Regions from separate parts of the Allobosea sp. GW822-FHT05A11 genome, predicted to be linked through region 4. Evidence: predicted binding sites of a transcription regulator. Region 4 holds the regulator's gene; each other region holds the start of a gene.
The links. Region 4 encodes LexA, which represses DNA repair genes until DNA is damaged. Its sites were predicted from a motif close to TGTTCNNNNTGTGTTCNG; they were not measured.
Positions count from the first base shown of each region.

Region 1: the regulator LexA is predicted to act here: its motif matches at 2,538-2,555, upstream of recA (recombinase RecA).
Region 2: the regulator LexA is predicted to act here: its motif matches at 4,281-4,298, upstream of AC1RLU_RS04850 (ATP-dependent helicase).
Region 3: the regulator LexA is predicted to act here: its motif matches at 3,923-3,940, upstream of AC1RLU_RS20975 (putative DNA modification/repair radical SAM protein).

Region 1 covers NZ_JBXAMI010000008.1:141,061-148,623, reverse strand. Annotated here, with positions in the region: gene alaS (alanine--tRNA ligase) at 1-1,180, opposite strand, end outside; gene recA (recombinase RecA) at 1,369-2,454, opposite strand; gene cckA (cell cycle histidine kinase CckA) at 2,648-5,152, opposite strand; gene flhB (flagellar biosynthesis protein FlhB) at 5,225-6,292, opposite strand; gene fliR (flagellar biosynthetic protein FliR) at 6,302-7,057, opposite strand; gene fliQ (flagellar biosynthesis protein FliQ) at 7,150-7,416, opposite strand; gene fliE (flagellar hook-basal body complex protein FliE) at 7,441-7,563, opposite strand, start outside.
Region 2 covers NZ_JBXAMI010000001.1:993,446-1,001,008, reverse strand. Annotated here, with positions in the region: gene AC1RLU_RS04870 (BtaA family protein) at 1-763, opposite strand, end outside; gene msrB (peptide-methionine (R)-S-oxide reductase MsrB) at 1,004-1,435, shown strand; gene AC1RLU_RS04860 (acyl-CoA dehydrogenase family protein) at 1,475-3,115, opposite strand; gene AC1RLU_RS04855 (alpha/beta hydrolase) at 3,255-4,181, shown strand; gene AC1RLU_RS04850 (ATP-dependent helicase) at 4,313-6,691, shown strand; gene AC1RLU_RS04845 (TetR/AcrR family transcriptional regulator) at 6,754-7,332, shown strand; gene AC1RLU_RS04840 (hypothetical protein) at 7,456-7,563, shown strand, end outside.
Region 3 covers NZ_JBXAMI010000006.1:269,148-276,710, forward strand. Annotated here, with positions in the region: gene AC1RLU_RS20965 (hypothetical protein) at 529-1,047, shown strand; gene AC1RLU_RS20970 (UdgX family uracil-DNA binding protein) at 1,239-2,681, opposite strand; gene AC1RLU_RS20975 (putative DNA modification/repair radical SAM protein) at 2,678-3,910, opposite strand; gene AC1RLU_RS20980 (biliverdin-producing heme oxygenase) at 4,094-4,642, shown strand; gene AC1RLU_RS20985 (HWE histidine kinase domain-containing protein) at 4,639-7,173, shown strand; gene AC1RLU_RS20990 (histidine kinase dimerization/phosphoacceptor domain -containing protein) at 7,195-7,563, opposite strand, start outside.
Region 4 covers NZ_JBXAMI010000002.1:110,803-118,365, forward strand. Annotated here, with positions in the region: gene AC1RLU_RS05955 (anthranilate synthase component II) at 1-37, shown strand, start outside; gene trpD (anthranilate phosphoribosyltransferase) at 53-1,066, shown strand; gene trpC (indole-3-glycerol phosphate synthase TrpC) at 1,074-1,880, shown strand; gene moaC (cyclic pyranopterin monophosphate synthase MoaC) at 1,877-2,359, shown strand; gene AC1RLU_RS05975 (molybdopterin molybdotransferase MoeA) at 2,359-3,570, shown strand; gene lexA (transcriptional repressor LexA) at 3,651-4,358, shown strand; gene AC1RLU_RS05985 (ComEC/Rec2 family competence protein) at 4,352-5,740, opposite strand; gene AC1RLU_RS05990 (protein NO VEIN domain-containing protein) at 5,978-7,563, shown strand, end outside.

The DNA.
Region 1 (7,563 bases), on a different contig from region 4:
TGTCGTAGAGCGTGAAGGCGACGTCGCCCTTGAGGCTCTGGCCGGCGGTCAGGTCCTTCGAGGCGTCGTCGAGCAGGGTGAGGCCACGCGCCAGCGTGGTGCGGAAGCGGGTCTCCTCCAGCTTCAGCGTCTCGGTGATCAGCGCTTCGGCACGCAGCAGTTCGGGATAGGCGCGGCCCATCTCGCGGGTCAGCGCCGGGACGAGCTTGTGAAGCAGCGGCTCCTTGGCACCGAGGAGCTGCGCATGGCGCATGCCGCGACGCATGATCCGGCGCAGCACATAGCCGCGGCCCTCGTTCGACGGCAGCACGCCGTCGGCGATCAGGAAGGCCGAGCAGCGCAGATGGTCGGCGATGACGCGGTGGCTCGCCTTCATCGGCCCGTCCGGATCGACCGAGGTCAGGTCGGCGATGGCCGTGATCAGGGCGCGGAAGAGGTCGATATTGTAGTTGTCATGCGTGCCCTGGAGCACGGCGGCGATGCGCTCCAGCCCCATGCCGGTATCAATCGAGGGGCGAGGCAGGTTGGTGCGGACGCCACCCGCGGCCTCCTCGTACTGCATGAACACGAGATTCCAGATCTCGATGAAGCGATCGCCATCCTCCTCGGCCGAGCCGGGCGGGCCGCCCCAGATATGGTCGCCATGGTCGTAGAAGATCTCGGAGCAGGGGCCGCAGGGACCGGTATCGCCCATGCGCCAGAAATTATCCGAGGTCGCGATGCGGATGATCTTGTCGTCGGTCAGGCCGGCGATCTTCTTCCAGAGAGCGTGCGCCTCGTCGTCCTCGGAGTAGACGGTGACCGTCAGCTTGTCCTTGGGCAGGCCGAATTCGCGGGTGACCAGCGTCCAGGCGTGATGGATCGCCTGTTCCTTGAAATAGTCGCCGAAGGAGAAATTCCCCAGCATCTCGAAGAAGGTGTGATGGCGCGCGGTATAGCCGACATTGTCGAGGTCGTTGTGCTTGCCGCCGGCACGGACGCATTTCTGGGCGGTGGTGGCACGCGAATACGGGCGCTTCTCCTGGCCGGTGAAGACGTTCTTGAACTGCACCATGCCCGAATTGGCGAACATCAGCGTCGGGTCGTTGCGCGGCACGAGCGGGCTCGACGGCACGATCTCGTGGCCCTGGGACTTGAAGTAGTCGAGGAAGGTCGACCGGATATCGTTGACGCCGCTCATCGCTCTTTTGCGCTCTGATCTGGGGCAGGAGGCCGGGCGCGCCCGGCAGGAAGGACCGGTTCTAGTCAGGCGGCTTGCCGCTGTCCAGAAAGCTTGACGCAGCGCACACCGGGCAAGGCCTTATCCGCAAACGAAAAGGGCGGCCCGAAGGCCGCCCGCGTCTTCGTCCGGGACAGTACAGGCCGTGATCAGGCCTCGCCTTCGTCGAGATCGTCCGCGGTCGGGTCCGCCTGATCGAGGATGCGGTCCGCGACGAGGCCGGAATTCTGCCGGATCGTGGCCTCGATCTTGGAGGCCAGGTCAGGGTTGTTCTTGAGGAAGGTCTTGGCGTTCTCGCGGCCCTGGCCGAGGCGCTGGCTGTCGAAGGAGAACCAGGCGCCAGCCTTCTCGACCATGCCGGCCTTGACGCCGAGATCGATCAGTTCGCCGACCTTCGAGATGCCCTCGCCGAACATGATGTCGAACTCGACCTGCTTGAAGGGCGGCGCGACCTTGTTCTTGACGACCTTGACGCGGACCTGGTTGCCGGTCGCCTCGTCGCGCTCCTTCAGCGTCGAGACGCGGCGGATATCGAGGCGCACGGAGGCGTAGAACTTCAGTGCGTTGCCGCCGGTGGTAGTCTCCGGGGAACCGTACATCACGCCGATCTTCATGCGGATCTGGTTGATGAAGATGACCATGCAGTTCGAGCGCGAGATCGAGGCGGTGAGCTTGCGCAGGGCCTGGCTCATCAGGCGGGCCTGCAGGCCGGGCTGGACATCGCCCATCTCGCCCTCGATCTCGGCGCGGGGCGTGAGCGCGGCGACGGAGTCGATGACCAGCACGTCGATGGCGCCGGAGCGGACGAGGGTATCGGTGATCTCGAGCGCCTGCTCGCCGGTATCGGGCTGCGAGATCAGCAGGTCGTCGAGATTGACGCCGAGCTTGCGAGCATAGACCGGATCGAGCGCGTGCTCGGCATCGACGAAAGCGCAGACGCCACCCTTCTTCTGGGCCTCGGCGATGGTGTGCAGCGCCAGCGTGGTCTTGCCGGAGGATTCCGGTCCGTAGATCTCGACGATGCGGCCCTTGGGCAGGCCGCCGACGCCCAGCGCGATGTCGAGCCCGAGCGAACCCGTGGAAATCGTCTCGATCTCGATCGACGGCGAGTTCTTGCCGAGCCGCATGATCGAGCCCTTGCCGAAGGCGCGTTCGATCTGGGAGAGCGCTGCATCGAGCGCCTTGGCCTTGTCCATCGAGGAGCCTTCCACGAGTTTGAGATTCGCCTGATTCACGGTTCGGGCTCCTTATGGCAGGGCGACGGGGACATCTCAATGCGTCTTGACATGAGGATGGTCACGCTTTGTTCTTGTTCGCAAGTTCTTTTTTTGTTCTCGGTGTCAGTTTCTGTCAGGAGGGGTGTCAGGAGCTGTCACGGGCAGGGCGGCCACAGCGGAGTATGGCGCCCGAATGCGGGCGCCGTCGGCCTCAGCCCATCGCCGCCTTCACCGTCTCGACGAGTTGCTTCATCGTGAAGGGCTTGGGCAGGAAGTGGAATTCCTCCCCCTCGGGCAGGTTCTTGCGGAAGGCCTCCTCGGCATAGCCGGAGACGAAGACGACCTTGGTGTCCGGGTTGCGCTTGCGGAGTTCGCCGAGCAGCGTCGGGCCGTCCATCTCCGGCATCACCACGTCGGAGACGATGAGGTCGATCTTGCCGTCGTTCTGCAGGAAGAGGTCGAGCGCCTCGACGCCCGAGGCTGCCTCGTGGACGGTATAGCCGCGCGAGACCAGCATGCGGGCGTTGAGCGCGCGGACCGCATCCTCGTCCTCGACCAGCAGGATGACGCCGGCGCCGGTATGATCGGCGGCGAGCTTCTTCGGCGCTTCCTTGGCCGCGGCCTCGGCGGCGATATCCTCCTGGCTCGGGACATGGCGCGGCAGGAAGATGCGGAAATTCGTGCCCTTGCCGATGGTCGAGTCGACGAAGACATAGCCGCCGGTCTGCTTGACGATGCCATAGACCATCGAGAGGCCGAGGCCGGTGCCCTTGCCGACCTCCTTGGTGGTGAAGAAGGGCTCGAAGATCTTGTCGAGATATTCCTGCGGGATGCCGGTGCCGCTGTCCTCGACCTCCAGCAGGACGTAGTCGTCGGCGGGCAGGGCGTCCTGGCCGAAGGAGGCGCAGTCCTCGCGGGTGACGTTGCGGGTGCGCACCGCGAGCTTGCCGCCATCCGGCATCGCGTCACGGGCATTGACGGCGAGGTTGACGATGACCTGTTCGAGCTGGCCGAGATCGGCCTTGACCGGCCAGAGGTCGCGGCCCTGGCGGACATCGAGCGTGACCTTGTCGGCGACGACGCGCTTCAGCATCAGCGAGAGATCGGAGAGCACCTCGCCGAGCTCCAGCACCTGCGGGCGCAGCGTCTGGCGGCGCGAGAAGGCGAGCAGTTGCCGCACCAGCGCCGCGGCACGGTAGGCGTTCTGCTTGATCTGCATGATGTCCGGGAAGGACGGGTCGGTCGGCCGGTGGCTCGCCAGCAGGAACTCGGAGGCGTTGATGATGACCTGCAGCACGTTGTTGAAGTCGTGCGCGATGCCGCCGGCGAGCTGGCCGACCGCCTGCATCTTGCCGGCCTGGTCCATGTTGTCGCGCAGCTTGCGCTCGGCCGTGGTCTCCAGCGCGTAGACGATGGCGCGCTCGCCGTCGCCGCCTTCGGTGCCGGCGACCGGGGTGAGGTAGAGCTTGGCCGAGCGGCCATCCTCGCCGGCGAGCGCCAGATCGAGCGGGGCGCCACCCGAGCGCCCGGCCACCACCTCGGCTAGCGCCGCATCGAGGCCGGCACCGGAGGCGACGAGGTCGTGGATGGTCTGCGGCCGCAGGCCCGCCGGGATCAGGCGGGCGAAGGCGGCGTTGGAATGCAGGATGGCGCCGGCCTCGTCGATGGTGGCGATCGCCATCGGCGTCGAATGGAAGAAGCGGGCGAAGCGGACCTCGGCGTCGCTGCCGCCATCGGAGCCGGCCTCGCCGGCCGTGCGGTTGAGCACGAGGGTGCGCGAGGGGCCGGCGCGGCCATCCTGCCCGAAGGCAACCTGATGGTGCAGGCGCACGGGCAGGGGCGCGCCGTTGCGGCGCTTCAGGTCGACATCGAGAACTTCGACGCGGACATCGCCGGGCTGGCCGCGGATCGCCTGGAGCAGGGCGGCGGCGGAGGGCGTGCAGACATCGTCGAGATGCAGGCCGCCGGAGCCGAAGCGGGCGAGATCGAAATCGAGCCAGCCGGAGAGCGTCGCGTTGAGATAGGAGATCTCGCCATCGGCATCGATCGAGATGAACCCGGCCGGGGCATGGTCGAGATAGTCGATCGCGTGCTGGAGCTCCTGGAAGGCGTTTTCCTGGCGCTCGCGGTCGGGCGTGATGTCGGCGACGGACCAGAGCGTCGCGGTCGAGGTCTCGCGGCGGACGGGCGAGACCCGGACGCGGTACCAGCCGACCTCGCTGCGCCCGTTCAGGGCGGGCTCAAGGCGGACTTCCTCGACCAGGCGGCGATGCTCGCGGGCGGCGGTGGCGAGCCGGTAGATCGCTTCGGAGACGTCGGCGCGGCCGGTCAGCAGGCGGCCGACGGGCTTGAGGTCGTTGGCGCCGGTCGCGCCCGCCAGCGCGAGATAGGCCTCGTTGGCATAGACGATCTCGTTTTCGCTCTCGGTCACCACGATGCCGTCATCGGCGCCGTCGACGACAGCCTTGGTCAGGTCGTTGCGGGCGGCGCGGCCGGAAAACTGCACGAGTCCGATGGCGAAGGCGAAGAGCCCGAAGACGCCGACGACCGAGAGCAGGGCCAGCAGGCCGAGGATCAGCGGCTGCGCCCATTCATTGGCGAGGAAGCCGAGCGCGATCGCTGCGCCCACAAGCAGGGCGGCCACGAACAGGATGATCCCGATATGGCCGGGCTTGTCGGAGCGATCGATCGTATTGGTCGCCGTGGTGCCGCTCATTGCGGTGGAGTCCGTTCGCTTGGGGCCGCTGCGGAAACTCCGCGGCCATCCTTCCTTCGCATCCCTGCCGAGTTAGGCGCGCCGACCCTTCAGGCGCAAGACGTATCCGATGACTTCGGCGACGGCCTGATAGTGTTCGACAGGAATTTCTTCGTCGATGTCGACCGTGGCGTAAAGCGCACGCGCCAAAGGCGGGTTCTCGATGATCGGCACGCGGTGCTCGCCGGCGACCTCGCGGATCTTCAGGGCCATGGTGTCGACGCCCTTGGCGAGGCAGAGCGGCGCCGCCATGCCGGGCTCGTATTGCAGGGCGACGGCGAAGTGGGTCGGGTTGGTGATGATCACCGTCGCCTTGGGCACGGCCGCCATCATGCGCTTGCGGACGCGGCTGGCGCGGATCTGGCGCAGCTTCGCCTTGACCTCGGGATTGCCCTCCGAGTTCTTGAACTCGTCCTTCATCTCCTGCTTCGTCATCTTCTGGCGCTGGTACCAGGAGAAGCGCTGCCAGCCGAAATCGCCGATGGCAATGATGGCGAAAAGGGCAAGCACCGCACCCATCAGCTGGATGGCGAGAGACAGCGTCGCCGGCATCAGCGCCTCGACGCTCATCTGCGCGAAGCCTTCGAGCCGGTCGTGCTGGCCCCAGAGCGTGTACCAGACCACGACGCCGATCAGCGTCGTCTTGGCCAGGCCCTTGGCGAAGTTGACCCAGGCCTCCTTGCCGAAGAGCCGCTTGGCGCCGGCCATCGGCGAGATCCGGTTGAACTTCGGCATCAGCGGCTCGAAGGTCCAGAGCGGCTTGTGCTGGAGCATCGCGCCGGCGAGGCCGGCGCAGAGGATGAAGGCGAAAGGCAGGCCCAGCGCCATGAAGCCGGTGAGCACGCCGCGCTGCGTGACCTGCATGAACGAGGCGCCGTCGGATGGGACCTGATGCGCGTTCATCAGGAAGGAGCGCAAGGACAGCATCGCCTCGCGGGCAGACCAGCCGGCAGCCACCATCAAGGCGAGCGTGAAGCCGCAGAGCACGAAGAAGGTCCCTATCTCCTGCGATTTGGGGACGTCGCCTTTCTCGGTGGCTTCGTCCAGCTTTCGCTGGGTCGGGTCTTCTGTTCTGTCTTCGTTTTCGGCTTCCTCGGACATTGTGCCCCCTCAGCCGGTGAACTGACGGAGGAAGGCGCCGAGGTCGTCGATGAAGACGCTCATCATCACGCCGAGCACGACGAGCATGACGAGCATGCCGCCCATGATCGAGGCCGGCACGGCGAGGAAGAAGACCTGCAATTGCGGCATCATCCGCGCGAGCACGCCGAGGCCGAGATTGAACAGCAGGCCGAAGACGAGAAAGGGCGCCGAGATCTGGATCGCCAGGGCGAAGCCGCGCGCCGTCGAGCGGATCGCCAGCGCCATCACGTCGGTCATGTCGACGGCGCCGCCCGGCGGCAGCAGGCGATAGCTCTCATGGATCGCGGCGATGGCGATGTGGTGCAGGTCCGTGGTCAGGATCAGCGTGATGCCGAGCATCGTCAGGAAGTTGCCGATCGAGGGATTCTGCATGCCGCCGGTCGGATCGACGGTCATGGCGAAGCCCAGCCCCATGGTCTGCGCGACGAGCGTGCCGGCGGTCTGCAGGCAGGCCATCACCAGCCGGGCGCAGAGCCCGATGACGAGGCCGATCAGCAATTCGCCGACGAGCAGGGTGACGACGCCGGAGACGTCGCCGGGCACGCGCAGGGAAGGCCGGGCGACGGGCACGATCATCAGGGCGATGAAGAAGGCGAGCGACAGTCGCGCCCGTGAGAAGATGAAGCGTTCGCCGATGCCGGGCATTAGCATGACGAGCGTGCCGACCCGCGCGAAGACGAGCACGAAAAGGGCGCTGATCTCTGGCAGGATCGCGATCTGCATCGTGCCGCGGGGACCTTCACGCCAAGGACTTGCACGCCAGGACGGGCGCCGCGGCCCCGCGCCGGCCAAGGCCGGCAGCAGGCGCGACGGGCTCATCCGCCCGTGGCGATTCGGGCGGCGACTCGCCCCATATAACCCGCCAGCGCGCTTCCCATGAACGGAAGAAACAGCAGCAATCCGGCAAAGACGGCGATGATCTTCGGCACGAAGACCAGCGTCTGTTCCTGGATCTGCGTCAGCGCCTGCACCAGCGAGACGATGAGGCCGACCGCGAGCGCGATCAGCATCAGCGGGCCGCCGACCTTGAGGAAGACGACGATGCCGTCGCGGGCGATGTCGAGAATGGCTCCGGAAGTCATAATGCTCGTCCGATCCTGTCGCCGTCAGACCGGCATCCGCATGATTTCCTCATAGGCCGCGATGACCCGGTCGCGCACGGCGACCAGGGTCTCGATCGCGGCCTCGCTCTCGGCCACCGCCGTCACGACATTGACGATGTCGGCCCG
Region 2 (7,563 bases), on a different contig from region 4:
CACAGGCCAGCCGTTCCAGCCGGAGCTTCAGCGCACCGAGAATGCCGTCCTCGCCATCGGCGGACAGCGCCTTGTACTGCGCCGGCGGGATGCCCAGCCCGTAGAGCGAGGCCGGCTGGCGCACCAGCCAGCGGATCAGCTTGCGCTCGAAGACCGGCGCGAGATGCCTGTCGTAGAGCGCCCGCTGCTCGGCCCGGTCGCGCGCCGCCAGCATCGCCCTGGGATTGCCACCGAGCAGCCGCGCCAGCACATGCCCGGTGCCGATGAAGCGCCCGAGCAGGCCGTAACGGTGGAACCCCCGAGCGAAGAGGTTGATCCGCCGCCGCCCGTTCAGCCCCCGCCCCTCCCAATAGCCGCGCGAGACGGCATCGAGATGATCAGCGATCTCGCGGTCGTAGAGCGCGACATTGGCACTATCCTTCGCCCGGCCGAAGAAGCGCAGGAAATCCTCCTGCCGCTCCATCCGCGCCAGCGCCGCGAGCTTGAGGCGGCCCAGCGCGATATGGGTGGCGTTGAGGTCGACAGCGCTGACCCGGATCGGCGCCGCCGTCAGGTAAGACAGGATGTTGCAGGAGCCGGACGCGATCGCCACGACATGGTCGTCGGCCTTGAGCCCGAGTGCCGCCATGTCGACGACGGGGTCTTCCCAGATCTGCGGATAGACAAGACCGGAAAAGGCGCGGGCGAACAGCCATTCCAGTAGGCCGGCCTTGGACAGCGTCTTGCTGCGCCGGACGGCCTGCCCCAGGCCGGAGCTGGTCATGCGGCGGGCTGCGCGGGCCGTTTGGGTCGCCTGTTGCGTCACCGGTTTTCCTCCCTTTGCGGGTGGCCGGGCTGCTAGAGGAGTCGCGTGACGGTCAGGTGACGTCTTGCGCTCCGCTGCCACGGCATCGTGAGGCTGCCTGGACTCGACAGGGCTGAAATCTCGGATGCGAAGCGCCATATTGGGGCACGAAAGCCGATGAGGCGCCGCCCCGCTGATAAGGAGATCGCAATGGGTCTGATGAGCATGTTCGGCGAGCCGAAGAAGCAGGACGAGAGTTTCCCCTTCCAGCTCACGGACGCCGAGTGGCGCGCGCGGCTGACGCCGGAGCAGTATCAGGTCCTGCGCGGCCATGGCACGGAGCGGGCCGGCTCCTGCGCGCTCAATTACGAGAAGCGCGCCGGCACCTTCTCCTGCGCCGGCTGCGGCCAGAAGCTGTTCAAATCGGGTAAGAAATTCGAGAGCGGCACCGGCTGGCCGAGCTTCGACCAGCCGCTGGAAGGCTCCGTCGAGACCAGCGAGGACCGCAAGTTCGGCATGGTCCGCGTCGAGGTGCATTGCGCCAATTGCGGCGGCCATCTCGGCCACGTCTTCCCCGACGGCCCGCCGCCTACCGGCCTACGCTACTGCATCAACGGCGTGGCGATGGATTTCGAACCGGAAGCGGCCTGACAACACCGTCATGCCCGGGCTCGACCCAGGCATGACGTTTCAGACAGCGGGGACGGCCCGTCGTGTCAGCGCCGCCGCATCGACACCTGGCGGCAGATCGCCGAATTGCCCTGACCAGCTCTCACCCAGCCGCGTCGCGATGAACGCATCTGCCACGGCGGCCGGCGCAAAGCGCAGCAGCAACGAGCCCTGCAGCAGCAGCGCAAGCCGCTCCGTCAATCGCCTTGCCTGCCCCTCGTTGCGCATCATCTCCGGCAATTCGCTCTCCAAACGCTTCAGCGCCACGTCATAGCGCCGGTCCGCCCCGGCAGCCGCCATCATCTCCGCCCGCAGCACATCGACCGCCCCCTCCTCACGCGCCAGCGAGCGCAGCACGTCGAGGCAGATGACATTGCCCGAGCCTTCCCAGATCGCGTTGAGCGGCGCCTCGCGATAGAGCCGCGCCATCGGGTTTTCCTCGATGAAGCCGTTGCCGCCATGGCATTCCAGCGCCTCGGTGACGACGGCGGGCGCGCGCCTCGTGATCCAGTATTTCGCGATCGGCGCGCCGACCCGCGCCAGCAGCCGTTCGCTGTACGACGCCTCCTGCTGATCGAGCGCCGCGAACAATCGGAAGGCGAGCCAGGCTGCAGCTTCCGCCTCGATCGCGATATCGGCCAGCACGTTTTGCATGATCGGCTGGTCGATCAGCGCCTTCTGGAAGGCGCGGCGATGCTGGGCATGATGCGCGGCCAGCGACACCGCCATCCGCATCAGCCCGGCGGAGGCAGCGGCGATATCCAGCCGCGAATTATGGTTCATCGACAGGCCGGTGCGGATGCCCCGGCCCGGCTCGCCGATCAGATGACCGAGCGCGCCCCTGAACTCGACCTCCGAAGAAGCATTCGAGCGGTTGCCGACCTTGTCCTTGAGTCGCTGGATCGCGACGCCGTTGCGCGTCCCATCCGGCAGCCAGCCCGGCACGACGAAGCAGGAGATGCCCTCGCCCGTCCGCGCCAGCGTCAGGAAGACGTCGGAATGCGGCACCGAGAAGAACCACTTCCGGCCATGCAGCGACCACGTCCCGTCGCGATTATCCTCGGCCACGGTCTGGGTCTGGCGCAGATCCGAGCCGCCTTGCGTCTCCGTCATCGCCGTACCGATGGTCGCGCCCGTCTTGAAATGCGCCGGCCCCTGCCGCGAGTCGTAGCGATTTGAAGTGACGAGCGAACCCCACTGCTCCCAAAGCAGGTGGTCCTGCTTCAGCACCGGCACGGCGGCATAGGTCATGCTGATCGGACAGCAGATGCCGCTCTCGGCGCCGTACCAGAGATATTGCAAGGCGGCGCGGGCGACCTGCGCGCCGGGCTCCGGCCGGTTCCAGGCGAGCGCATGCGTCTCATGCCCGATGGCGAGCCCCATCAACTCGTGCCAGGCCGGATGAAAGCCGATCTGGTCGATGCGGTTGCCGAAGCGGTCGAAGGCTTTCAGTTCAGGCGTGTAGCGATTGGCGAGCCAGGCCAGTTCCTGCACCCGTGCCGAGCCGACCGTGCGCCCCGCCTCATGCAATCGCTCACGCGCCCAATCGGCACCGAAGGTCGAGACGATTCCCGGCAGCACCGGATCGGCGGCGAAGGCGTCGTAATCCGCCAGCACCGGCACCTGGTTGGTCACCTGATCGGCGTGCGGCATCTGCGCCATGGCCTTCCCTCCGATCCGCGTCGTTAACCACCAGACTATGCCGGCATCCGCCGATTGCGAATCCGCCCGATTGCTGCCCGAGTTCCTCCCTCACCTCGCCCCGCGCGCTGCGACCGGTGCGTGACGACGGAGATCTCACGTGCAGCGACGCCTTTCGAATACCCTGCTGATTGCCCTCATCGCCGGCCTCAGTGCCTCCGTCGCTCCTGCGCACGCCCAGGCCCAACCGGCGCTGAAGGCTCAGGCAGGTGACGGCCGCCCCTACGAAATTGCCGACAGCGAGGTCTGGGACGTGCCTGATCCGGTCTCGCGCCGCGGCTATCAGGTTTTCGTCGCCTTGCCGCCCTCCTATGCGAAGGAGCCGCAGCGGCGTTATCCGGTGCTCTACGTCACCGACGCCGACTATGCCTTCCCGATCCTCCGCCAGATCAGCCGCCGCCTGAACCTCGAAGGACCCAAGGTGGAGGAATTCATCCTGGTCGGGCTGTCCTATGCCAAGGGCGAGGATGGCGCTGTCAGCCGCCGGCGCGACTATACGCCGACATCGAACGGGCCGCGCACGGCACCGGCCGGCGCGGTTCACGGCCAGGGGCCAGCCTACCAGACCTATCTGCGTGATCAGGTGAAGCCGTTCATCGCCGCCCGCTATCGAACCGATCCCGCCAGGGCGCTCTTTCTCGGCCATTCCTACGGCTCCCTGCTGGGCGCACAGATCCTCTTCACTGAGCCCGGCCTGTTCAGCGGCTATATCCTCGGCAGCCCCTCGCTCTGGTACGACAAGCGCCACGCTTTGGAGCTGGAAGCGCGCTACGCCGCCCGGAGCAAGGACCTGCCGGCCAAGATCTATCTCTATGTCGGCGCCTATGAGGCGCAACGCAAAGGCGACCGGCGCTACAGCCAGACGGTCGATATGGTCGCCGACAACCGGGCTCTCGAAGCCGCATTGCGCCGCCGGAAATATCCGAGCTTGAATCTGAAGTCCGTCGTCCTCGACGATGAGGATCACCTCAGCGTCGCGCCGCGCGGCTTCACGCAGGGCCTGAAATACCTGCTGCCGGCGCGCTGAGCCGACAGGCGGGGGATGCTGCCACCTCCCTGTGGAGCGGAGTATAAAATGATCGCTCCGGCAGGGCGCAATCCTGACATCGACGCCCTATATTCGCCGGAGAACGAATCACGCACGAGCACCGCGCACCCTTGTCCGAGACCGATCCTTTTTCCGCTCCCCCGCCTCGCCCCGGCGGCCTTGCCGCGCGCGCTGCCGCGCAGCCCGCGGCCGGCTATCTGGCGGGATTGAACCCGGAGCAGCGCCAGGCGGTCGAGGCGACGGACGGTCCTGTACTGGTGCTCGCCGGTGCCGGCACCGGCAAGACCCGCGTGCTGACCACCCGCATCGGCCACCTGATCTCGACCAGCCGCGCCTATCCCTCTCAGATCCTCGCCGTGACCTTTACCAACAAGGCGGCGCGCGAGATGAAGGAGCGTGTCGCCCATCTCGTCGGCCCGGTCGCCGAGGGCATGCCATGGCTCGGCACCTTCCACTCGATCTCGGCCAAGCTGCTGCGCCGCCATGCCGAACTGCTCGACCTGCGCAGCGACTTCACCATCCTCGACACCGACGACCAGATCCGCCTGATGAAGCAGGTGATCCAGGCCGAGAACATCGACGAGAAGCGCTGGCCCGGCCGCATGCTGGCGGGCTTCATCGATAGCTGGAAGAACCGCGGCCTCACGCCTAAGGACGTTCCCGCCGGCGAGGCCGCCGTCTTTGCCCATGGCAAGGGCGGCAAGCTCTATGCCGCCTATCAGGAACGCTTGATCGCGCTGAACGCCGTCGATTTCGGCGATCTCCTGCTGCACTGCCTGACGCTGTTCCGCGCCTATCCGGACGTGCTCCAGACCTATCACGACCGCTTCCGATACATCCTCGTCGACGAGTATCAGGACACCAACACGGCGCAGTATCTCTGGCTGAGACTTCTCGCCCAGGGCCGCCGCAACATCTGCTGCGTCGGCGACGACGACCAGTCGATCTATGGCTGGCGCGGCGCCGAGGTCGACAACATCCTGCGCTTCGAACACGATTTTCCGGGCGCGACCGTGATCCGGCTGGAGCGCAACTACCGCTCGACCGGCCATATCCTCGCCACGGCCTCGAAGCTGATCGCCCGCAACGAGGGCCGCCTCGGCAAGACGCTGCGCACCGAGGACGCGCTCGGCGAGAAGGTCACCATCACCGGCGCCTGGGACAGCCAGGAGGAAGCCCGCCTGATCTCCGACGAGATCGAGGCGATGCAGGCGAAGGGCCAGGATCTCGGCCAGGTCGCGGTGCTCGTGCGCATCTCCGCGCAGATGCGCGAAATCGAGGAGCGCTTCGTCCAGGCCGGCGTGCCCTATCGCGTCATCGGCGGCCCGCGCTTCTACGAGCGTGCCGAAATCCGCGATGCGCTCGCCTATTTGCGCTGCGTCGTCTCAGCTACCGACGACCTCGCCTTCGAGCGCATCGTCAACGTGCCCAAGCGCGGCCTCGGCGACGCGACGGTCCAGCTCCTGCACAACCATGCCCGCGCCACCGGCTTCTCGCTGATGCAGTCGGCCCGCGCCGCGGTCGAGAGCGACGAGTTGAAGCCCAAGGCCCGTACCGCGCTGCGCGAGCTGGTCGATGCCTTCGGCCGCTGGTCGACCCGCGCCGAGCATATGCCGCAGGGCGAGCTCGCCGAGCTGGTTCTGGAAGAGAGCGGCTATACCGAGATGTGGAAGAAGGACCGCTCGGCCGATGCGGCCGGGCGCCTGGAAAACCTCAAGGAACTCGTCCGCTCGCTCGACGAGTTTCCCGACCTGCCGTCCTTCCTCGAACACGTCTCGCTGGTGATGGATGTCGCCGATGGCGAGGCCGAGGCCCGCGCCTCGATCATGACACTGCACGCCGCCAAGGGGCTGGAATTCGACACGGTCTTCCTGCCCGGCTGGGAGGAAGGCCTGTTCCCGAACCAGCGCGCGCTCGACGAGAGCGGTCGCGCCGGTCTGGAGGAGGAGCGCCGCCTCGCCCATGTCGGCCTCACCCGCGCCCGCAAGAAGCTGAAGCTCTATTTCGCCTCGAACCGGCGCATCCACGGCCTCTGGCAGACCAGCCTGCCCTCCCGCTTCATCGACGAACTGCCGGAGGAGCATGTCGAGGTCGAGCAGGCAGCGAGCAGCTATTCGCAGGGCGGCTACGGCGCCTCGCGCTTCGACCGGATGGAGAGCTTCGGCTCCAGCTACAACACGCCGGGCTGGCAGCGTGCGCAGGAGAACCGGGCGAAGAACAGCGGCGGCGGCAGCGGCTTCTCGGAAAGCGGCCGCGGCTTCGGCCAGGGCGGGTTCGGCAGTTCACGCCAGCGCGGCCCGCTCATGATCGAGGGCGAGCTGACGGCGAAATCATCCGGCGAATCCGCCTACGGCACCGGCGCCCGCGTCTTCCACCTCAAGTTCGGCCCCGGCTCGGTCGCCAGCGTCGACGGCAACAAGCTGACCGTCGATTTCGACAAGGCCGGGCGGAAGATGGTGCTGGATAGCTTCGTGCAGAAGGCGGGCTGAGCCATCTGCACAAAGCCGTGACCCGGCTTGATTGCCTACTTATTAGTAGGTAGATATGGATCATGACCGGCTCGACATCCGACGAAATCCTGCGCTGCGCCCGCTCCCTCCTGATCCAGGGTGGGTATAACGGCTTCAGCTATGCCGACATCGCGAAGGTGGTCGGCATTCGCAATGCGAGCATCCACCACCATTTCCCCAGCAAGTCCGACCTCGTCCGCACGCTCGTCGCCCGATACCGGGAGGAGGCCGAGGCCGGCATCGCCGCTCTGGAGCAGCAGGTTCCCGATCCGGCTCGGCAACTGCAGGCCTATATCGGCTACTGGGAGGCCTGCATCGCCGATTCGAGCGCTCCGTTCTGCCTTTGCGCGCTTCTCGCCAGCCAGATCCCTGCCCTTCCGCAGGACGTCACTCTGGAAGTCCGCACCCATTTCCGAGCCCTCTCCGCCTGGCTGGCCTCGGTCCTCGAACGTGGCGCCGCACAGGGCGACCTGCGTTTCACCGGGACGGCCAGGGTCGAAGCGGAAGCTTTCATGGCAGGGGTCCACGGCGCGATGCTTTCAGCCCGCGCCTATGGCGACCCGGCGATTTTCGGTGTCATCACCCGCCCGCTGCTGGAGCGTCTGATGGCACAGCACTGAACCTCACCGCCCCGAAGAATGAAACGCGCCACAAAAACCTACCTATTAGTAGATAGACATTCCTGCATCCCAGACGCCCTCGCGCTCGGCGACAGGCGCAACCTTCGACAAAAGGACATTCTCATGTTTGGCATCACCCCGCTCGGCTGGGTCCATACGCTGGGCAGCCTGCCGGCCATCCCCGCAGCAGCCTATATGTTCGCGGTCCATGGCCGGATCGTGCCGCGCTCG
Region 3 (7,563 bases), on a different contig from region 4:
CCGTTATGCAAACGGAGTTGCCTAGTCATCGGTAGATTGAGGCGGCCATTCATGAGGTCGTCAATAGTAGTATATAAATTTAGTAGATAATTTTGCCGGGCCGCAGATGCACGGGAACTTTTAGCCTTTGATGCAGCGACTCGTAGAAGCCTGTTCGGAGAGGAATTAACTTCAAGGCCCACACGATGCTTCGCGGGTTCGTTTTCACGGAATCTCAGCGCAGGATCGTCGCGTAACCCCGAACCGTTTGCACCAGAGAATGGTCGTGCAGAGTGACCTACGCGGATGATCGTCCGTCAGGACCCTGAGCACCGCGGCGGTATGGTGAAGGAGACGCCGACGACCGGGTCGTAGAATTCATCCTGCGACCCGGTACCAGGCAACTCAAGGCGTTCGTGGCGCGCTTCACGCTTCCCAGGGAAAGCGCGGCGGGCGCCGTTTTGAAAGATTTTCCAGTGATCAGGTTGATTCTTGCGGGTGCAGCTGGATGGATGCTAGGCGACCCGTCCGGAACTTCGCGAACGCGTGGTGGCTGTGGGCCTGCTGGGAACCGCCTATGGCATCGGCGCGATCCTCGGCGCGGCGCTCGCCTGGCGACTGGGCGGCACTGAGCCGGCCTTCGCCTTCGGCCTCGTCACCGGGGTCTGCACTCTCGGCTTTGCAGCCGTCCTGCTCCTCGTTCCGGAAGCGCCGCGCCCGGCGCGCCGCAACCGGGCGGCAACCGCCTCGCTGGTGAAGCTCTGGCCTCATCTCTCAATCACGCTGCTGGCGATCAGCAAGGCCGGTGCCGCCTTGATGGTGACCTCGATCGCCATGATCGCGGTCCAGGGCATCGGACTGTACTTCCTCGGGCTACGCCGCACGTCTTTGCGGCTCGGCGCCGGCATCGAGCCCCAGCCCCGTGTGGCGGAACTGCAACGTGGATTGCGGAAAATGTGGTTGCGGCCAATCTCTCCAGCGCTGCCGAATCCGCTCGGGCGCCAATGGAATCAATCACTAAACGGAAAAAGGCATGCTGCTCTCCAGCCGATGCTAGAGTATCTCTAAATCATTGGCGTTGCAGGATTATTATCCGACCATCATAGCAGATTTCCGATCCTGGTTCATGATCGCCGACATCGAGGCTTTCGACCGTGACGCGCCCGCAATTGCGGTCGATCTCGCCGAGGCCGGTAGCATCGGCGGTTTTAGCCGTCGGCAATAGCACGAGCCACGGCAAAGCGGCTCATCAAAAAGGCTTAAGGTCGGAATATTCGTTGCCGCACGCGAGCGAGATCCGCGACGAAGCGGGCGTATTCGCGAGAGCGCGCCTCCTCATCCGGCAGGCGAAGCAGGTACGAGGGATGGACGGTGGCCAGCAGCGGCGTGCCGTCGTCAAGTACAAGCTCGCGATCACGCGTACTGGCGAGCGAGCCAGTGTGCCCCGTCAGCGATCGCACGGCACTGGCGCCGAGGGCGACGACGAGCCGGGGCTTCACGAATTGCAGTTCGAGATCGAGCCAGAAGCGGCAGGCCTTGATCTCCCCGACATTCGGCTTCTCATGGATGCGGCGTTTGCCGCGCAGCTGGAATTTGAAATGCTTCACCGCGTTGGTGACATACGCACGCGTCCGATCGAGACCGGCCTCCCTCATCGCCCGATCGAAAACTTGCCCTGCCGGCCCGACGAACGGGCGTCCGGCAAGGTCTTCCTGGTCTCCGGGCTGCTCGCCGACGAACAGAATAGGTGCATCCAGCGGGCCTTCTCCGAAGACCGTCTGAGTGGCTTGGCAATGAAGTTCGCAGCGCCTGCATCCTTGCGCCGCAGCGGCCGCCTCCGGCCAGGACGTGATCGCGGGATCGTCGGCCGGTGCCTCAGGCCGATGCCGAAGCTGCCTGACATGACGTTCCGGCGGCTGCGTCGGCGCGCGCATCACCATATCCTCTGCTCGCCGGGCGGCGCTTGCGATCAGAGGCACAATCAATTCGGCCTCGGGTAGGTTCCGCCAGTATTTCACCGGCATCTCGCTTTTCATCGCCTTCGGCTTCAGGCGGGCCGGGTTGAAGATATTGGCGTAGTAGGTGAGCCAGTAGGCTTCCATGGCATCGCCGTCCGGCGCATCGGCCTTTCTGGCGGCCGGGCCGAACTGGAGGGCCGAGCCGTCCCAGTGCAGCGCCCCCTGCGGTGTCACGATCGACCAGATCATCCCGGCGAAGCGCCCTGTAAAGAAGCTCGCGGCGCGTTCGAGGATGAAATGCTCCGGCTCGAACCAAGCGATGAAGGGGCCGTCCTCACTCGCGCCCGCCACGGCCCGGAACCGGACGAAGGCCGTCATCTTGTGCAGGTCGCGCCGCACAGAGCGGGCCATCGCCTCGGCGCGTGCGATATCAGTATCGGCTGCATTGTCGAGCAAGCGCGGCTCATCCTGCAAACGCAGCAGCAGGCGATGCAGCAGGGCAAAACGGCCGGCATCGCGGTGACAGACGACAATTTCGGCAAGCTCGATGAAACGGCGAGACACGGTCAGGGCGATGCTTCCGTCCTCGACCGGGGCGTCATTCTCCATCGTGAATAATCCGGCGTCGTCCTCGCTCGTCAGCCAGGCGACGGCCTCAGGTTGCACGCCGGCAAGAGCCAGCCGGCGTGCCTCGCGCCGCCAGCCGGCAAAATCGGCAGGCCCGTTCAGCCGGGCCGCGATCATGGGAACAGCGTCAATTGTCGCGGTTGCGGCTTCAACCGGGCCCTCAGGTTCTGCGCGTCGAGTCCGCTGCCCGGTCGCCAGCCCTCCGCCAGAATAAAATGCCGGATCGTCGCGAGCGAGCGCGTCAGTCGACCGACATCTTCCAGCCTGAGCCGGCGAAACCGTCGCGAGGCCAGGATGCGATCGACACTGCGTGTGCCCAGACCCGGCACCCGCAGCAGTGTCTCGCGATCGGCCCGGTTCACGTCGACGGGAAAGCACCCGCGCTCGCGAAGCGCCCAGGCAAGCTTGGGGTCGATATCGAGATCAAGCATCTCGCCATGCCCGAGGATTTCCTCGGTCTCGAAACCGTAGAAGCGTGTCAGCCAGTCGGCCTGATAAAGCCGGTGTTCGCGCATCAGCGGCGGCGGCTGGAGGGGCAGCTGGTGCGAGGCATCCGGTATCGGGCTGAAGGCCGAGTAATAGACGCGCTTCAGGCCGAAGCTGCCATAAAGCCAGGCGCTGCGCTTCAGGATGGCGGAATCGCTCGCGCCATCGGCGCCGACGATCATCTGCGTGCTCTGCCCCGCCGGCGAGAAAGCTGGAGCCTTCGCGCTCTTCTCCCGTTCCTCGCGCGCTGCCTCGATCTTCAGTTTGAGGCCGCCCATCGCACTCTTGATCTCGCCAGCCTGCTTCTCCGGGGCGAACCGCGCGAGCGCCTCCTCGCTCGGCAATTCGACATTGATCGACACCCGGTCCGCGAACAGCCCGGCACGCTCGATCAGGTCGCGGCTCGCGCCGGGGATCAGCTTGAGATGAATATAGCCGCGGAACCCATGCTGGCGGCGCAGCGTTTCGGCGACGCGCACAAGTTCGGCCATCGTATAATCGGCCGAGCGGATGATGCCTGACGACAGGAAAAGGCCTTCGATATAATTGCGGCGGTAGAAGTTCAGGGTCAGCGCGACGACTTCCTCAACCGAGAAGCGGGCGCGGCGAACATTGCTCGACGAACGGTTGATGCAGAAGACGCAGTCGAAGCTGCAGAAATTCGTGAGCAGGATCTTGAGCAGCGAGATGCAGCGGCCGTCGGGCGCATAGGAATGGCAGATGCCGGCGCCCGTGGTGGAGCCCAGACCTTTTCCGTCACGCGAATCTCGCTTCGTGGTGCTGCTCGATGCGCAGGAGGCATCGTATTTCGCAGCGTCGCTGAGGATTTCGAGCTTCTCCAGGACCGAGAGCTGTGCCATCACTCTTCCTTTTGTTCACTATATGTTCTTATGACGATCTTGGCCCGATTTCAAGCCAATCCGTTGGATTAAGGATGCTGGGCGGACCGGAGCGACAGGAAAATACGCAATGAAAACAGCGCCGTTCCTGTCGATATCAGGTTATACCAATGCTGATGCGGAACGATTCTGGATGCCGACGCAATGATTGAGATCAGAAGTTTCCTGCGCGACGAGACGAGTGCGCTTCATCGCGAGCTGGACGCCATCGTCGGGTTTTTTTCGAACCGCGCCGCGTATGCCCGCTTCCTGCAGGGCACGTTCCGTCATCGCGCTCCGGTCGAGACAGCTTTGCTAAATACCGATGTCGCACAGGTTTCGTCCTGGCGACCACGCAGGCTTCTGCCGGCACTGGAGGCGGACCTCGCCGATCTGGCGCTCCCGCTTCCCGAGGCCGAACCTTTCCATCCGTCAAATGACATGGCTGCGTTTCTGGGAGCTGCCTATGTTCTTGAAGGCTCCGCCCTGGGGGCTCGCGTGCTGGTGAAAGGAGTGGGCGCCCTGGGATTTGGACCTGAATGCGGAGCGCGCTACCTCTCGGCGCAAGCTGGCTCCCTCGACAGCTGGCGTACGCTGCTGGTCGCGCTTGAAGGGCTCGACCGGCAGGCATGGGATACCGCAGCTCAAGCGGCCAGGGCGGTCTTCCTGCATGCCATCCAGGCTTTCACTTCGGAAGAACTCTCTCCTGCATGACAACCGTTGACCTGACGAACTGCGATCGCGAGCCGATCCATATCCCCGGCAGCGTCCAGCCCCATGGCTGCATGATCGTATGCGATGCCGGGGTGGTCACGATCAGACGCCATTCCAGCAATGCCAGCGCTTTCCTCGGCCTTGGGGAGTTCGAACTCGTCGGCCGTAGGCTCGAAGAGATTCTCGGCGGGCCGGTCGTGCATGAGATGCGCAATGCGCTCGCGCGTTCCGGGGTGCCATCCCGAGCCGGCTTGATGCCCCGCTACCGCCTTCCGGCTCTGGATCGGGAATTCGACATCTCGATCCATGCCTTCAAGGGCAACGCCATCATCGAGTTCGAGGAAAGCGTCTCGGCCGGGCCAGGTTCGCCGCTCGAATTCGCGCGAACGCTCGTCGGCCGGCTCTCAGACGTAACGACGCCCGCGCAGCTCATCAAGAACGCAGCGCGCTTGCTCAGGGCGGTGCTTCAATACGACCGGGTGATGATCTATCAGTTCGCGCCCGACGGCTCAGGCAAGGTCGTCAGCGAGGCCAAGCGCCCGGACCTCGAAAGCTTCATGGGGCAGCATTTCCCGGCGAGCGACATCCCTCAGCAAGCGCGCCAGCTCTATCTGCTCAACCCGATCCGCGTGGTCTCGGATTCGAGCGGCGAGCGCTTCCCGATCACGCCCGTGCTCGACGCGTCCGGAGAGCCGCTCGACCTGTCCTATGCCCATCTGCGCAGCGTCTCGCCGATCCATTGCGAATATCTGCGCAACATGGGCGTCTCGGCTTCGATGTCGGTCTCGATCATCGTCGATGGCGCACTCTGGGGCTTGATCGCCTGCCACCATTACAGCCCGCGCTCGCTCTCGATGAACCGCCGGATCGCAGCGGAAATCTTCGGCGAGTTCTTCGCGCTACAACTCGGCGCTCTGACGCAAAAGCAGATGCTGCTCGCAGCGGAGAAGGCGCGGGATTTCCTCAACGGTCTGCTTTCGTCTGCCGCGCATGTGACGGATGCCTCGAGCTTCCTTGGCCAACATCTCGCCGAGTTCCGCAATCTCGTCGAAAGCGACGGCGTCGGCGTCTGGGTGAATGGCGAGTGGCGGGCGGAGGGCAGCGCGCCGCCGGCCGAGTTCGCTGAGGAGCTGGCAGTCTTCGCCGGCGAGGTCTGCGAAGGCCGAATCTGGGCGACGACGGCGCTGGCCGAGGCGCTGCCGTCGGCACGAGCCCATGCCGATCAGTTCGCCGGAATGCTAGCCATCCCACTCTCCCAGCTTCCGCGCGACTACCTGTTCTTCTTCCGCAAGGAACTAGTCCATACGATCGAATGGGGTGGCGACCCGAACAAGACCTACACGACCGGCCCCCATGGCGACCGGCTGACGCCACGGCAGAGCTTTGCCGTCTGGAAGGAGACGGTGGCGGGCCATTCCAAGATCTGGACACCAGTCGAGCGCGAGCTCGCCGAATCGGCCCGCCGGACGCTGATTGAGGTTGTTCTGCGCCAGAGCGAGCTCTTGGCCGACGAGCGCAACAAGGCGGAAATCCGCCAGAAGATGCTCAATCAGGAACTCAATCATCGGGTCAAGAATATCCTCGCACTGATCAAGTCGATCGTTGCCCATCCACTTGCGGAAGGCGCCACGATCGAGGCCTATGTCACGTCGCTGAAGGGGCGTATCGAGGCGCTGGCCATCGCCCATGATCAGGCTATGCGGGCGAGCGGTGGCGGGTTGCTGCCCGATCTCGTCAACGCGGAGGCCTCGCCCTATCGGACGAGCGGCGGCGCGATAACGGTTCGCGGCCCGTCTGTCTCGCTCGATGCCCGCGCCTTCTCGGTTGTGGCCCTCGTGATCCATGAACTGATCACCAATGCCGCGAAATACGGCGCCCTGTCGGTGAAGACCGGCGAACTTACGGTCGAATGGTCGGGGAATGCGGGGGGCGATTGCGAGATCGTCTGGCAGGAGCGAGGTGGCCCGCCGGTCACGCCGCCGTCGAGCCAGGGCTTCGGCAGCATTCTGATAGACCGCAGCATCCCCTACGATCTCGGCGGTCGAAGCAATTTGTCCTTCGAGCCCGAGGGCGTCACGGCGAAGCTCTGTATCCCCGCCAAATTCGTCCGCTGGACTGAGGATGTGGCGTCGCCCGAGGACGCGCCCGTGCCGACCAGGGGCAAGCTTGGCCGGCCATTGGAAGGCAGACGCGTGCTGCTCGTCGAGGACCAGTTCATCATTGCGATGGATTGCGAGGACATGCTGGCGACCTTGGGCGCGAGCCAGGTCGAGGTCTGCGCGAACGTCTCCGAAGCCCTATCGTTCCTGAGTCGGATGGCACCGGACCTTGCGGTCCTCGACGTCAACATCGGTTCCGAAACCTCCGAGCCGATCGGCAATCGCCTGCGCGAACTCGGCGTGCCCTTCCTCTTCGCGACCGGCTATGACGATCTCGCGATCCTCGGCGTCGCCGAAGCGGCGACGTTGCGCAAGCCCTACAATCTCGCATCGCTGGAGGCGGCGCTCCGCAGGCTTCCAGGCGTCGCGTAGCTGATCAGCGCCCGACGCGGTTCAGGCCGCTTCGGACGCCGGAGGCGCCAAGCCGGCAAGGGACAGTTCCATGACTGCGTGCGTGCCGCGTCCGCCCGTATCGGCATAGCGCAGTTCGGTGGCGAGGCTCTTCGCCATCGCGCGCACGATCTTGCTGCCAAGGCCGGTGCCTTTGATCGCGCCCGCCCCGGTCCAGCCGATCCCGTCGTCGACGACCTTAAGCGTGACGGTGTCGTCCTCGCGGAAAAGACTGACCCGGACTTCGCCTTGACCATTCGGATAGGCGTATTTCAGCGCATTGGTGACAAGCTCCGTGGCGATGAGCCCAATCGAAATGGCCTTGTCGGTTTTCGCCAGCACTGGCACGGCTTCGAAGCGGACGACGGGCAT
Region 4 (7,563 bases):
CGAACGCGAAGCCTCCGCCCTGACCCCTTCAGCCTGATTCCGCAGAGTTCCCATGGACGATTTCAAACCCTTCATCGCCAAGGTGGCGACCGGCGCGACGCTCTCGCGCGAGGAAGCGCGCGACGCCTTCGACACCATCCTCTCGGGCGGGGTCACCAACGCGCAATCGGCCGCCTTCCTGATGGCGCTGCGCGTGCGCGGCGAGACGATCGACGAGATCGCCGGTGCCGCCAGCGCGATGCGCGGCAAGATGCTCACCGTCAAGGCCCCGCCGGAGGCGATCGACATCGTCGGCACCGGCGGCGATTCCTCCGGCTCCTACAATGTCTCGACGCTGGCCTCGATCATCACCGCGGCCTGCGGCGTGCCGGTCGCCAAGCACGGCAACCGCGCCGCCTCCTCGCGCTCCGGGGCCGCCGACGTGCTGACCGCGCTCGGCGTCAAGGTCGGGCTTGATCCGGCTGCGACCGAGCATTGTATCCGCGAGGCCGGCGTCGGCTTCATGTTCGCGCCGACGCATCATGCCTCGATGCGCCATGTCGCGCCGGTGCGCACCGAGCTCGGCACGCGCACGATCTTCAACCTGCTCGGCCCGCTTTCCAACCCGGCCGGCGCCAAGCGCCAGCTCATCGGTGCCTTCTCCGAGACCTGGCTGGAGCCGATGGTCAAGGTGCTCGCCTCCTTCGGCTCGACCCGCGTCTGGGCCGTGCACGGCTCGGATGGGCTCGACGAGATCACCACGACAGGCCCGACCCGTGTCGTCTCGCTGGAGAACGGGAAGATCGAAAGCTTCTCCATCAGCCCCACCGATGTCGGCCTTGAACCTGCAAAGCCCGAAGTCCTGCGCGGCGGCACGCCGGAGGAGAACGCGGCGGCGCTCAACGCCGTGCTCGCCGGCGAAAAGACCGGCTTCCGCGACATCGCCGCCTTCAATGCGGCTGCGGCGCTGCTCGTCGCCGGCAAGGCCCGGGATTTGAAGGACGGCTTCGCCCAGGCGACGGCCGCGCTCGATTCCGGCAAGGCCAAGGCGACGCTCGCCGCGCTCGTCAAAGCCTCGAACGCGTGAGGCCGGCATGACCGACATCCTCGCGACGATCGAAGCCTATAAACGCCAGGAGATCGCGGCAGCCAAGGCCGCGGTGCCGCAAGCCGAGATCGAGCGCCGGGCACGTGCGGCCGGCAAGCCGCGCGGCTTTGCTGACGCGCTCGCAAACAAGCTCGCTCAGGGCACGCCGGCTCTGATCGCCGAGATCAAGAAGGCGAGCCCCTCCAAGGGCTTGATCCGCGCCGATTTCGACCCGCCTTCGCTCGCCCGCGCCTATGCGGCCGGCGGCGCGGCCTGCCTCTCCGTCCTGACCGATGCGCCCTCCTTCCAGGGGCGGCCGGAGTTCCTGACGCAGGCGCGCGAGGCCGCAGGCCTGCCCGCCTTGCGCAAGGATTTCCTCTACGAGCCTTATCAGGTCTACGAGGCCCGCTCCTGGGGCGCCGACTGCATCCTGATCATCATGGCCGGTGTCGACGACGCCACCGCCAGGGCGCTGAACGAGACCGCGCGCGAACTCGGCATGGATGTCCTCGTCGAGGTCCATGACGATGCCGAGCTCGACCGGGCGCTCAAGCTCGAAAGCCGCCTGCTCGGCATCAATAACCGCGACCTGCGCAGCTTCAATGTCGATCTTGCGGTCACCGAGCGACTGGCGCCGCGCGTGCCGGTTGATCGGATCGTCATCAGCGAAAGCGGCATCTTCACGCATGAGGACATCGCCCGGCTCAATCCGATCGGCGTCAACAGCTTCCTCGTCGGCGAGAGCCTGATGCGGCAGGCCGACGTCACCGCCGCGACGCAGGCGCTGCTGACCGGCAAGGCCGTCGCGGCGTGAGCCGGCTCAGCCATCTCGACGCGCAAGGCCAGGCGCATATGGTCGATGTCGGCGGCAAGGCCGAGACGACCCGCATGGCGACCGCCGAGGGCCAGGTGGTGATGGCGCCGGAGACGATCGCGATCGTGCGCGACGGCAACGCCAAGAAGGGCGACGTGCTCGGCACCGCGCGCCTCGCCGGCATCATGGCGGCGAAGCGTACGCATGAATTGATCCCGCTCTGCCACCCGCTGCTGCTCAGCAAGATCGCCGTCGATCTCGCGATCGACGAGGCCCTGCCGGGCGTGCGGGTGCGCGCGGAGGTGAAGATGAAGGGCCAGACCGGCGTCGAGATGGAGGCACTCACTGCCGTCTCCGTCGCCTGTCTCACCGTCTACGACATGGTCAAGGCCGTCGACCGGGCGATGCGGATCGAGAACATCCGCCTGCTGCACAAATCCGGCGGCCAGTCCGGCGATTACGAGGCGAAAGCTAGCTGATGGCGCTCACCCCGGTCCCCGTCGCGCGCAAGGCGCTGCTCGACAGCATTCCGGGGCCGACCGGGGCGGAAACCCTACCGCTGGCGCAATGCGCCTGGCGGGTGCTCGCCGGCGAGGTCAAGGCGCTCAGGACGCAACCGCCCTTCGCCAATTCGGCCATGGATGGCTATGCCGTGCGCGGCGACGAGATGGCGGAAGGCGTTTCGCTCACTGTCATCGGCGAATCCGCTGCCGGCCGGGCCTTCGATGGATCGGTCGGGCCGGGACAGGCCGTCCGCATCTTTACCGGCGCGCCGATGCCTGAAGGTGCCGACACCGTCCTGATGCAGGAGGATGCCGACGGCGTCGGCGGCCCGGTGATTCAGGTCCGCGTGCCGCCGGCGAAGGGCAAGTTCCTGCGCGCCGCGGGGCTCGATTTCCACGAAGGCAACGTGCTGCTGCAAGCCGGGCGCGTGCTCGACAGTGCCGCGCTCGGCCTTGCCGCTGCGATGGGGCATCCGACTTTGCCTGTCCGGCGGAAGCCTCGGGTGGCGATTCTCGCCACCGGAGACGAACTGGTGGCGCCGGGCGAGCCGGTCGGCCGCGACCAGATCGTCGCCTCGAACTCGTTCTCGCTCGCCGCTTTGGTCGAGAAGGCTGGTGGCACTGTCATCGATCTCGGCATCGCCCGCGACGACCATGCCGATCTCGCCAGCAAGATCGCGCAAGCCCGCGAGGCCGATGCCGATGTGCTGATCACGCTGGGCGGTGCCTCCGTCGGCGCGCATGACCTCGTGCAGGAGGCATTGACGCGCGCCGGCATGGCCCTCGGCTTCTGGAAGATCGCAATGCGGCCGGGCAAACCGATGATGACCGGGCGCCTCGGCCGGATGGTCGTGGTTGGGTTGCCCGGCAATCCGGTCTCCTCAATCGTCTGCGGCCATCTCTTCGTGCTGCCCTTGATCGAGGCGCTGCTCGGCATAGCGGATGCCGATCGCGACCGCAGCATCCCCGCCATTCTCGGCCGCGACATGCCCGGTAACGACGAGCGCGAGGATTACCTGCGCTCGGAGCTCACGCTGACGCCGGAAGGCTGGGTGGCGACGCCCTTCGACCGGCAGGATTCCTCGATGCTGGGAACATTGGCGCGGGCGCAGGCCCTGACGATTCGGCCCGCCCATGCCGCTCCCGCGAAGAAAGGCGAGGCCTGCCGCATCCTGCCCTTGCGGTAGCGGCTTGCGGAACACAAGCAGAACGCGTATGGTGTTCGTGCTTTGTTTCGAATCTGCGCATTGAGGGGCTGGCGGCGACCATGCTGACACGCAAGCAACACGAACTCCTGCGCTTCATCCAGGAACGCTTGCGCGAGAGTGGCGTGCCGCCCTCCTTCGACGAGATGAAGGATGCGCTCGACCTGCGCTCGAAATCCGGCATTCACCGCCTGATCATGGCCCTGGAGGAGCGCGGCTTCATCCGCCGCCTGCCGAACCGGGCGCGCGCGCTCGAAGTCATCAAGATGCCGGACGGGCTCGGCGCGCCTCAGGCGCGGCCCCGCTTCAGCCCGGCCATCGTCCAGGGCGGCCTGGGCTCACAGCCCAGCATGGCCAAGCCGCGCCCTGCCGAGGACGACAGCCGGCATTCCATCGCCATCCCGGTGATGGGCCGCATCGCGGCGGGTACGCCGATCTCGGCGATCCAGAGCCGCAGCCACACCGTCTCGCTGCCGCCGGACATGCTCGGCTCCGGCGAGCATTACGCGCTGGAAGTGCGCGGTGATTCGATGGTCGAGGCCGGCATTCTCGATGGAGACACCGTCGTCATCCGCAGGCAGGACACGGCCAATACCGGCGACATCGTCGTGGCACTGATCGATGACGAGGAAGCGACGCTGAAGCGCCTGCGCAAGCGCGGCTCCTCGATCGCGCTCGAAGCGGCGAACCCGGCCTACGAGACCCGCGTGCTCGGCCCCGACCGGGTCAAGATCCAGGGCCGGCTGGTCAATCTGATGCGGCGCTACTGAAGGCGTTCGGTGTCGGCCTCGGCTTCGTTATCGGCGGCCGGTGCGGGCTGTGCGGTGACCGACTGATTGGTGGGACGCGTGCCTGGCTCCGTCAGGCGCCGCTCGCGCCGGCGGCTCCAGGGCCGCTCACTGTCGGACTGCTCCGCGATATGGCTGCTCCATCCCGACGCCGTCCGGTAGAGCGAGGTCGCGCCGTCGCGCGATAGCATCATGCGCTCGACCAGCCTGGCCTTGCAGGTGCCGCCCCAGGGGACGGCGGTGACGACGAGGTCGGCGCGCTGGCAATCCTCGATGATGGCGAGTCGCTCGCGCGTATAGGAGATTGTGCGCTTGTCGGCGGTCTGCGCAACGCATGCCAGCCGGTCGCAGGCGATGCCGGCGCGCAAGCTGGGATCGTTGGGCGAGCGGCTGTCGCCATCGGCGGCGAGCCATTGCTGCAGGACGAAGCGGCTGGGCTTGCCCGCGATGGCGAGGCGGCCATCGGGACCGCGCACCGCCAGCCCGGAGCCGTCGCGCTCGATCAGGATCTCCGGCCGCTCCGGCTTTCCGGCGAACGCGACGCCGAGGATCAGCGGCAGGGCCGCAAGCCAACGCCAGGCCGTGGTCCAGAGCGTCAGCCAAAGAAGCGTTAGCGCGAAGCCAGCCAGCACGCCTGAGCCGAAAGCCGCCACCGTCACGGTGGAATGGTCGATGGCCGCGACCCAATGCGCCACCTTGAGGACGACGTCGGAGGCGAGCCCCATCAAGGCCCAGGCCGGCCAGTCCAGCCCGAACGGATAGGCGAGCACGCCGAACACCGCCGCCGGCATGACGAAGAGCGAGACGAAGGGCAGCGCCATGGCGTTGCCGAGCAGGCCGAAGGGATTGAAGGTCTGGAAGTGATAGGCTCCGAAGGGGGCTGTCGCGGCCGTCGCCAGCATGGTGGTGACGAGGATGCCGAGCGCCGCCGTCCAAACGGCTCCGAGCGGCCAGGGCAACACGCGCGGCGGCTCGGTGCGGCTTCGCCCTTCCCAGCGTTCCGCGAAGGCGATCAGCGCCGCGACCGCACCGAAGGACATCTGGAAGCTCGGCCCGAGCAAGGCCTCCGGCTCGCGCAGCAGCACGATCATCGCTGCGAGCGCGAGATTGCGCATGCTGAGCGCGGCGCGGTCGACAAGGATCGCGCCGAGCATGACCAGCGTCATGATGAGCGAGCGCTCGGTCGCGACATCGCTCCCGGAAAAGATGCAATAGGCGGTCGCGCCGAGCATCGCCGCTGCCGCCGCGATCTTCTTGACCTGCCAATGCAGCGCCACCGTCTGCGACAGGACCAGCAGCGCCCGGACCAGCCAGAAGATCGTGCCGGCGGCGAGCACCATATGCAGGCCCGAGATCGAGACAATATGTTATCTGATTATTTTACTTCGATCCCGTGCAATGCTTGCCTCTCAGGATCCAACTCAAGCCAAACTATTCACTGTCGATTCCGTGCGCACCCCGGCTTCTTCATATCGCCAATCCGGGATCGACCAGACGCGGATCCTATCCAGCAAATCAGAATCATTGACCGTGACGTGCAACCTGGGCACGTGTGGCGCTAGGCTTCGATCTAGGAGGAACGGCCGATTTCATCCGCAGCATTGACCGATGCCGCCTTCGAAGAAAGGCCTTCCACGCACCCTTCCCTAACCCCGCGTGAGCACATCGCGCGAGTCGCGGATCGCAAGATCAAAGGGTTTCTGGGGACGATCGATGAAACCGGCGAATATTACGATTCGGTCCACAAGCAGAATCAGAGCCTGTCGCAGCACATCATAGCGGACTACCACGGCCGGTTCCTGATCGAGCTGATCCAAAACGCCAACGATGCGCACGCCAAATGGCGGCGCGATGGCGAGATAGCCTTGCTTCTGGCCAGCGACGAGGGCGATTGCGGTACTCTCTACGTAGCAAACCGGGGCCAGCCTTTCGGGCGCAAGAACGTCGATGCCCTTTGCGAAATGGGTCTGTCCAGCAAGCCCCCAGGCGAAGCCGTCGGTAATAAGGGTCTGGGATTTCGTAGCGTGCGTCACGTGACCGACACGCCCGAAATCTTCTCACGTATGGTGGAGGATGGTCCAGGGACCGGCTTCGACGGCTATCGCTTCACCTTCGCCCGCGGTCCCGAACTCGATCCGCTGCTGCCGGATGATAGGAGGAGAGAGCTGGCGCGCGATGATCTGCCGGCGTTCTACATTCCCCGATGGATCGAGGAGGTCCCGGCAGCCGTTCTTGAGTTCGCGGAGCGCGGGTTTTCCACCGTCATCCGACTGCCGCTTCGAAATGCCCCGGCATTGGAGGTGGTGCGGACGGAAATGGTCGGTCTCGCGAAGGCCGACGCCCCGATGCTCCTGTTCCTGCGGCGGATCAGCAGGCTCGAGGTTCGCATCGAGGGGCAGAAGCTCCCCGAGCAAGCCATGTCGCTGGTTTTCGAAAGAAGCGAGGCGACGGTGGCCGACGGTTCCGGCCCCATGCTCGTGGATCTCGGTGTGAGCGGACGATTCTGGGTCGCCCACACCGACATCAACGAGTCCGAGATGCAGGCGGCGGTAACCCACGGCCTCGAATCGGGAGCGCTTCCGCAGAGTTGGCGCGGCTGGAAAGGCGCCGGTGAGGTCGCACTCGCCGTACCTCTGGGCGACGAACGCCCCGGCTTCAATCCCCGTCTGTACACGTTCCTGCCCATGGGGCGTGGCGCGACCTCGCCATTCCGGGGACATTTGCACGGCAGCTTCTTTCCAAGTTCGAACCGCGTGAGCCTCGACCCCACCGTTAGGGTGAACGCGTTGGTCTTGGAACATGCCGTCGAGCTGGCTTCGGAGACGGCCCGGTGGCTAGAGCTTCGCAGCGCGATGGAAAGGGACGTCACGGTTCCGATCGTCGCGGCGGTCCGGGCAGCCGTGGACCTCTTGCTCTGGAAGACGCCAACGAGCCTCCTCGAGCGCGATGCGGAAGTCGATGCCGACGAAGGGGAAGAAGACGATGCGATCGACCTCGGCAAGGCCATGGCCGCCGAGATTGTGCGACGCTGGTCGGCGACCTCGTTGGCCGACGCTGCGTTCGTGCCGTGCTTGGGCGATTGGACCGGAGATCGTCTGGCTCGTCCCGAATTGGGGCCGGTCGCCTGGACCACTCCGACAAGGGCGAGGCGGCCGACCACGATCGGCAAGACGTTCTCCCTGGACGT